Regions from separate parts of the Polaromonas sp. P4_F9 genome, predicted to be linked through region 2. Evidence: predicted binding sites of a transcription regulator. Region 2 holds the regulator's gene; the other holds the start of a gene.

Region 1 (4,385 bases), on a different contig from region 2:
GGCTGCATTGAAGCCGTAGTTGCCCTTGCCGGCCAACACAGCGTTCACCACCACAGAGGCTTCGCCGCCTGCGTTGTAGACAATCTCGCGCAGAGGCGCTTCGATGGCGCGCAGCACCAGCTTGATGCCGGCTTCCTGGTCAGCGTTGTCGCCCTTGATGGCGCCAGCAGCCTGCTTGGCGCGCAGCAGCGCCACACCGCCACCAGCCACAATGCCTTCTTCCACGGCAGCGCGGGTAGCGTGCAGGGCGTCTTCGACGCGGGCTTTCTTTTCTTTCATTTCGACTTCGGTGGCAGCGCCAACCTTGATCACGGCAACACCGCCGGCCAGCTTGGCCACGCGCTCTTGCAGTTTTTCACGGTCGTAGTCGCTGGTCGCTTCTTCGATCTGCACGCGAACCTGCTTGACGCGGGCTTCGATGTCCTTGGCTTCACCGGCACCGTCGATGATGATGGTGTTTTCCTTGCCCACTTCGATGCGCTTGGCCGTGCCGAGGTCGGCCAGMGTCACTTTTTCGAGCGACATGCCAACTTCTTCAGCGATCACTTTGCCGCCGGTCAGGCAGGCGATGTCTTCCAGCATGGCTTTGCGGCGGTCGCCGAAGCCTGGTGCCTTGACAGCGACCACTTTCAGGATGCCGCGCAGGGTGTTGACCACCAGCGTAGCCAGGGCTTCGCCCTCAACTTCTTCAGCGATGATCAGCAGCGGACGGCCAGCCTTGGCGACTTGTTCCAGGGTAGGCAGCAGGTCACGGATGTTGCTGATTTTCTTGTCGTAGAGCAGAACAAACGGGTTGTCCAGAATCGCGGACTGCTTTTCAGGGTTGTTGATGAAGTAAGGCGACAGGTAGCCGCGGTCAAACTGCATGCCTTCAACGACGTCGAGTTCGCTTTCGAGCGATTTGCCGTCTTCCACGGTGATCACGCCTTCCTTGCCGACTTTGTCCATCGCATCGGCAATGATCTTGCCGATGGCTTCGTCAGAGTTGGCGGAAATCGAGCCGACCTGGGCGATTTCCTTGGAGGTGGTGGTGGCTTTCGATGCTTTCTTCAGCTCTTCGACGAGTGCCGTCACGGCTTTGTCGATACCGCGCTTCAGGTCCATCGGGTTCATGCCGGCGGCGACATATTTCATGCCTTCGCGAACAATGGCTTGAGCCAGAACGGTAGCGGTCGTGGTGCCGTCACCTGCGATGTCAGACGTCTTGGAAGCGACTTCCTTGACCATCTGTGCGCCCATGTTCTGCAGCTTGTCCTTGAGTTCGATTTCTTTAGCAACGGACACACCGTCCTTGGTCACGGTAGGGGCGCCGAAAGAGCGCTCGAGCACCACGTTGCGGCCTTTGGGGCCCAGGGTTACCTTGACGGCGTTGGCCAGGATGTTCACACCCTCGACCATGCGTGCGCGGGCTTCGCCGCCGAAAATGACGTCTTTTGCTGCCATGTTTAATTCTCCAGATTCAGTTAATGAGGGATTGAAAGAGCCGAGAAATTACTTCTCAACGACCGCAAACAGGTCGTCTTCTTTCATCACGAGCAGCTCGTCGCCGCCGACCTTGACAGTCTGGCCGCTGTATTTGCCAAACAGCACGCGGTCGCCCACTTTGACGGCCATCGGGCTCAAATCGCCCTTGTCGTTTTTCTTGCCCGGGCCCACGGCCAGAACTTCACCTTGATCAGGCTTTTCAGCGGCGCTGTCAGGAATGACGATGCCAGAGGCGGTTTTGGTTTCGTTTTCCACGCGTTTGACGATCACGCGGTCGTGCAAAGGACGAAGTTTCATGAGAGCTCCTTGTTTGAGGACAATGGTTTTTGAGAATCAAAAAGCACCCAACGAAAGTGGGTGCTTGTTAACTTGGTGGCTTGAATGCGCTTTGTTAGCACTCAATGCCATCGAGTGCTAATCATAGAGGCATTTAAGGCGGTTTTCAAGGCGGAAAGCTGTGCAAGGCTTGAGAAATGATGGCCCATTGCCGGCTGACGTTAGACTTTTCCGGTTCTTTCGGCATTCGTTTTGGCAAGAAAATCAATCTAAGCCATTGATTTTATTGATTATTTTATTTTTCCACCAGGCGGGAGCGTATGGCCGGGAAGGTACGGACAAGACCATAGCCCAGCCCAAGCCCGATGGTGCACCCTCCAGGGAGTTGGGCCATACGCCTCATATTGAAAAATCACCCCTGCACGCGGGGATGAGGCCGGTTGCCGCGATTGGTTTTCCGGCGGGCGTGATCGGCCTTGAGTCTCAGGCCAGCCCTTTGTCCGTGACAGCGCTTTCGTCAGCCAGGGCGGGCTGCCCGGGCTTTTTACGGGCCGCAGAGGGAAACACTGCCCGAATGGTGGTGCTGCCCATGGACTCGATGGTGAGACGGCCGCCGCAAGCCTCCACGCGGTGGCGCATTCCCAGCAAGCCATAGCTGGAAGCGCCGATAGCGTGCGGATCAAACCCCCTGCCGTCGTCGCGCACGGTCACGATGACATGGTCCTTGTAGTTGAGTACGGCAATCTCCACGTGCTGCGCTTCGGCGTGCTTGGCAATATTGGTGAGTGCTTCCTGGATGATCCGGTAAACCGTCAATTCGGTCGTCCCATCCAGGTCAACCGGTTCAAGATCGGTGGTGATGGCCAAGCCGGCATGCTGGCCGAACTCGCCGGCCAGAATTTCGAGGGAGGGCAGCAAACCCAGGGTGGCCAGGGAGGAGGGGCGCAGGTCTTCAATGATGCGCCGCTTGAGTGCGATACCGCTGTTAAGCGTTTCAACCAGATGCTGAACCCGTGTCTGCAGATCACCCGTGTCGCCAGGCAATTTCGCCTTGATACGGGCGACATCCAGCTTGGCCGCAGTCAGCAGTGCGCCCAGTTCGTCATGAAGTTCCCGCGCCAGATGCGCCCGCTCGTCCTCACGGACTTGTTGCAGGTGCGTGGCCAGTTCGGCGAGGCGCTCGGTGCGCTCCTGAACCTGGGCGTCCAGCAAGTCGCGTTCGGCCTGCAGCGCGGCCTGCTGATGCTGATCGGCCAGTTTCAGCGCGGCGGTCTGGCGCAAATACAGCCAGAATGCCAACAGCCCGACGGCGGCCACCAGCGTGATACCCACCCGGGACAGCAACAGTGACCGCCGGATGTCCGCATGCCTTTGCGAGGTGCGCGTCAGGCTCGCATCGATCAATTGCGCGGAGCTGGCACGTATGGTGTCCATCTGTTCCTTGCCCACGTCGGTGGTCAGGACAAACTTCCAGGCGTCTTCCTTGTCCTCATTTTTCATGCGGATGGACAGGTCCATTTCAGCCAGCTTGCGCTGCACGGTCCGGCCCAACACGGCCAGCGCGGCGCTCTGTTCGGGCTTGTTGGCAAACAGGTTGGTCAGCAGGTCCTGCGTCTGGCTGAGGTCGGCAATCGCCGTCCGGTAGGGCTCCAGGTAGGCGGTGTCCGCCGTCAGGAGATAGCCCCTTTGTCCTGTTTCGGCATCCAGCATGTCACGCAACAGCCGTTGAAGATGGGTGCGCGTGACATGCGCTTCGGTCAGGTCATCCATCGCGTGGATGGATTTTTGGTAGGACAACTCACTGATGCCAATGAGGGTGAATACGGCAATCAACGCACAGGCAATGTTGACAGCCATCTGGTTGGTAATTCGTCGCATGCGGACTTTCGTGATGATCTCGAACGGCCACTTTCACCCAACCGGGTCGGGCAATTGCGCGTTTGGGCGGACGCTGCTATCCGGCCGGATGCTCAAAATTGTAGTCCTGCGCAAAAAATGTACGCATAAAAAAGCCACCCGCAGGTGGCATTCTGGAGCGCGGCCCGCCGTGGGAAAGGGCCCCTTCTGGCTGGGGTGAGGGCGGCCTTGTGGTGACCGCATCACATCGTTGCACGATTTATGAGCGGTCCCCCGAGCCGCTGATGCCGCCAGGCGGCTTAGCCTTTCAGGCCTGCTGCGTTCCGCAGCAAAGCGGCTCGATCCGTACGCTCCCAGGAGAACTCGGGCTCATCCCGGCCGAAGTGGCCATAAGCTGCCGTCTTTTCATAAATCGGGCGCAGCAGGTCCAGCATCTGGATGATGCCTTTCGGACGCAGGTCAAAGTGCTCATTGACCAGTGCCGAGAGTTTCTCGTCAGAGATCACGCCGGTGCCTTCGGTGTACACCGTCACGTTCATCGGGTGCGCCACGCCAATCGCGTAGGCCACCTGGATCTGGCACTGGCGCGCCAGGCCGGCTGCCACGATGTTTTTGGCCACATAGCGGGCGGCGTAGGCGGCCGAGCGGTCCACTTTCGAAGGGTCTTTGCCGGAGAAGGCACCGCCGCCGTGCGGGCAGGCGCCGCCATAGGTGTCGACGATGATCTTGCGGCCAGTCAGGCCGCAGTCGCCCTGCGGGCCGCCGAT
Region 2 (4,385 bases):
TGGTGGTGACGGCGATCGCCAGTGCGATGCGCGACAGTTCACCGCCTGACGCGACCTTGCCGACGGGACGGGGCGTGCTGCCGCTGTGGCCGGCGACCAGGAATTCGGCCTGCTCAAGCCCATGCTGTGCGGGTTGCTCCAGCTTGGCGAGCGCGACGTCAAATTTTCCGCCCTGCATGCCCAGGCCCTGCATGGCCTGTGTGATGGCCCTGGCGAGCAGGGGTGCTGCCTTGCTGCGGGACTTGGAGACCTGGCGGGCTTCTTCCATATAAGCCGAGCGGGCAAGGTGCTCATTTTTTTCAAGCTGGACCAGATCCGCCGCTTCATCGAGCCGGTGCAGGTCACTTTGCCAGGAGGCCAGCAATTCAGGCAGCTCGGCCGGCGTGCGTTTGTAACGCCTGGCCAGGCTGACCCAGAGAGACAGGCGCTCATCCAGCTCGGCCAGCCGCTGCGGCTCCAGCTCGGCATGCCTTGCATAGCCGTTCAGTGAATGCACGGCATCTTCGACCTGTGCCAATGCGCTGTTCAAAACCTCGGCAAGCCCTTTGAATTCAGGCTCTATGTGCTCCTGATTTTGCAGTGATGAAATGGCGCGGCCGAGCAGGGCTGTGGCGTTGTCGTCGGCTTCCTGCAGGGCGTCGACGGCGGTCTGCACCGCATCGCGCAAGGCCTGGGCATTCGAGAGGCGACCGTGCTGGGCATTGAGCTCGTCCCATTCATCCACGCCCGGTGCCAGCTTGTCCAGCTCGCCGATCTGCCAGGCCAGGCGTTCGCGTTCACGCTGCAGGCTGTCCTGGGCGGCGCGCGCGTCAGCCAATGTTTTCTGGGCCGTGCGCCACGCTTGCCAGCACTGGGAGAGCGTGACGGTGGACAGGTCCGCATAGGAATCCAGCAGGCCGCGTACCGCGTCGGGGCGGGTCAGGCTTTGCCAGGCGTGCTGGCCATGGATGTCCACCAGCTGGTCGGCGATTTCCTTGAGCTGGGTGGCGGTTGCCGCGCTCCCGTTGATCCAGGCCCGGCTTTTCCCCTGTGAGTCAATCGTGCGGCGCAGCAGCAGGCTGCCGTCCGCCTGGAAGCCGGCCTGCTCAAGCCACGGCGCCAGGCTGGCGGGGCTGTCAAATTCCGCACTGATTTCGCAGCGCGCAGCGCCTTCACGGACCACGCCGGCATCGGCGCGTGCGCCCAGCGCCAGCTGCAGGGCGTCAATCAATATCGATTTACCGGCCCCGGTTTCCCCGGTGAGGACGGTAAAGCCATCCGACAGATCCAGGTCCAGTGCATGGACGATGACAAAATCGCGAAGCGAAATGCTTTTGAGGCTCATAAGTTAAATCCGGGCCAGGAGGTCAGCCGGGGCGCTTCAGGCCACGCCTTCATTCCAGTGCAGTTTTTTGCGCAGGGTATCAAAATAACTCCATCCCTTGGGGTGCAGGAACCGCATCTGGTGCTCCGACCGCCTGACGGTGATCCGGTCGCCATGCAGCAAGGTGGCCAGCGACTGCATGTCAAAGTTGGCGCTGGCATCCCGGCCCGCCACTATTTCAATCGTAATTTCCCCCGCATCTGACAGCACGATGGGCCTGTTTGATAAGGTGTGCGGGGCAATTGGAACCAGTATCCAGCCGGGAATGGACGGGTGCAGCAAGGGGCCGCCGGCGGAGAGGGCATAGGCCGTGGAGCCGGTGGGAGAGGCAATGATCAGGCCGTCAGCGCGCTGGTTGGCCACAAAGCGCCCATCGACTTCCACACGCAGCTCCACCATGCCGGCGGTCGCGCCGCGATTGACCACGACGTCATTCATGGCCGTTGCGCTGAAGACGCAGCGCCCGTCGCGCACCACCTTGGCCTGCATCATCCAGCGCCGGTCTTCCTCAAACTCGCCGCGCAGCATGGGTTTGAGCGTGTCCTGGTAATCGTCAAACGAGATGTCGGTGATGAAGCCGAGCCGGCCCTGGTTGATACCCACCAGCGGAATGCCAAACTGGGCCAGCAGCCGGCCGATGCCCAGCATGGTCCCGTCGCCGCCAACCACCAGGGCGAGGTCGCACTGGGCGCCTATGCCGGCCGCATCCAGCGTGGGGAACTGCGTCAGGCCGGTGTTGCTGGCGGTGTCCTGCTCAATCGCCACATCACAGCCCTGCGTGCCCAGAAAGTGCGCAATGTCTTCCAGCGCAGAACGGGACCCCTGGGCGTGGTACTTGCCGATCAGTGCGACATGGCGGAATTGCGACTTCATCATCAAATTACATCACAACATGGTTTCGGAAGCTTCGTAGAATGTCAGTATGCTTGATGATCGTGCCCGGTTGTTGCTCAAGGCGCTGGTGGAGCGCTACATTGCTGATGGTCAGCCGGTCGGGTCGCGCACGCTGTCCAGGGCCTCCGGTCTTGAATTGTCTCCCGCCACCATACGCAATGTCATGAGCGATCTGGAGGAGTTGGGCCTGATTGTCAGCCCGCATACCTCTGCCGGCCGCATTCCAACCGCCCGCGGCTACCGCCTCTTCGTCGACACCATGCTCACCACGCAGCGCGACCAGCTTTCGGCGGGGGGGCAGATCACCGCCCCCAGGCTGGCACCCGACCAACCGCAGAAAGTGATCAGCAACGCCGCCCACATGCTGTCCAGCCTGTCGCAGTTCGTCGGTGTCGTCATGGCGCCGCGCCGCACGTCGGTGTTCCGGCATATCGAGTTTTTGCGCCTGTCGGAAAAACGGTTTCTGGTGATCATCGTCTCGCCGGACGGCGACGTGCAAAACCGCGTCATCTTTACCGAGGCAGACTACACGCAGTCCCAATTGATCGAAGCCTCCAACTTCCTCAATTCGCACTATGCGGGCATGGCTATTGAAGAAGTGCGCGAGCGCCTGCAAAACGAGGTGGAAGTGCTCCGGGGCGAAATCGCCGCCCTGATGCAGGCTGCCGTCCAGGTCAGTTCCGAGGCCATCGAATCGCGTGACGAAGTGGTGGTTTCGGGCGAGCGCAACCTGCTGGCCGTCAGCGACTTCTCCAGCGACATGGGCAACCTGCGCAAGCTCTTTGATCTTTTTGAGCAGAAGGCACAGCTGATGCGCCTGCTCGATGTCTCAAGCCGCGCCGAGGGCGTGCGCATTTACATTGGCGGCGAAAGCCAGGTGATTCCCTACCAGGAACTCTCGGTGGTGACGGCGCCTTACGAGGTGGACGGCCAGGTCGTGGGAACGCTGGGCGTCATCGGCCCCATGCGCATGCCCTATGAAAAAATGATCCAGATTGTCGATATCACCTCCAAACTGGTCAGCACGGCCCTAAGCCACAGCAAGTAGGCCCTTACAATCTGCCTGTCGATGGGGGGCGTTAGCTCAGTTGGTTAGAGCAGAGGACTCATAATCCTTTGGTCGTAGGTTCAAGTCCTACACGCCCTACCAGTGCATTTGCGCCTCAGCCCCGGTTCCGGGTCTGGGGCGTTTCTACAAACCACGTTGTTTTTCTACAATTCTTCCTGCTTATGGGCGACTACACTCGCATTTTGATTGGGCATGATGGTCGAGCTTATCAACTTGCGAACGTAGCGTGTTCGAAGAACGATGGATCGCTTGAGTTGATATTGCGACGAGACCAGGAAAATAGTTCAGCGTTTGTTTGGAGCTCAAGCGATCCGACACCGCAGGAAGTCGTGTTTGATAAGCCAAAAAAAGCGAATCAACACGTCACCATTCACGCCTCGGGGAGGGTCAATTTTGACGGCCATTCTGAGGGGCACACTATTTATGTCGAGCCGCTTCTGAGCTGTACGCGGCCAGAATTTCTGCTTGCCTATCGAATACCCTCGTTTTCGAAGCTGACAGAGCTCAAAAAACGTCCCCATCCAAATGACGCAGTAATTGACCTTAGTCACCTTCCTGACCAAGAGTCGACGTTTGAGTTCTGGATAGGGCCAGATGACACTCCCCAGGTTGAAGGCCTACATGGAGTCAAGCTTGGCTTTTTTGATCGGTATGCCATTGGCCTTCATCGAGCTGAGAAATCTCTGAATATTTTCCCTAACCTTGGTGCGCACTTCACAACGTTAAAGCGCACATCTGGCCCCTTTTCTGTTCAGCAGATAGCGGAGGACGAGGTCTACCGGCAGTTCAATCAATTTATTACCCAAGCTCCGCACGGTCAAATAGTGTTGCACCCACCAAACACACTTGGAATTTGGACTGCAGTCTTCGCCACGCAAATGCGAATCCCGCCAAGCCTAGAGCTCGAATTTACGAAAGAGGGCTTGTTCTGGGAGGTTCAAGATCAAACTTTAGATAAGCGATTGAACAGGATGCGCGTGAGATTTTTGATTAGGCGCCATGGTAGTAATGAGATTGTTCGCGATCCGGCAGTTATAAAAAGCATCGCCCTTCACGCTG

Evidence for each region. The regulator HrcA, encoded in region 2, represses chaperone genes, less so after heat shock. The targets are predictions, from matches to a motif close to TTAGCACTCNNNNNNNNNGAGTGCTAA.
Region 1: AC1DUB_RS05705 (co-chaperone GroES) is a predicted target of HrcA. The motif match lies at 1,877-1,903, and genes of this name have one in related genera.

Annotation. Positions count from the first base shown of each region.
Region 1 covers NZ_JBFUJT010000004.1:182,357-186,741, reverse strand. Annotated here, with positions in the region: gene groL (chaperonin GroEL) at 1-1,443, opposite strand, end outside; gene AC1DUB_RS05705 (co-chaperone GroES) at 1,492-1,782, opposite strand; gene AC1DUB_RS05700 (sensor histidine kinase) at 2,245-3,639, opposite strand; gene metK (methionine adenosyltransferase) at 3,918-4,385, opposite strand, start outside.
Region 2 covers NZ_JBFUJT010000002.1:75,842-80,226, reverse strand. Annotated here, with positions in the region: gene recN (DNA repair protein RecN) at 1-1,324, opposite strand, end outside; gene AC1DUB_RS02445 (NAD kinase) at 1,361-2,236, opposite strand; gene hrcA (heat-inducible transcriptional repressor HrcA) at 2,286-3,305, shown strand; tRNA gene AC1DUB_RS02435 (tRNA-Ile) at 3,331-3,407, shown strand; gene AC1DUB_RS02430 (hypothetical protein) at 3,488-4,385, shown strand, end outside.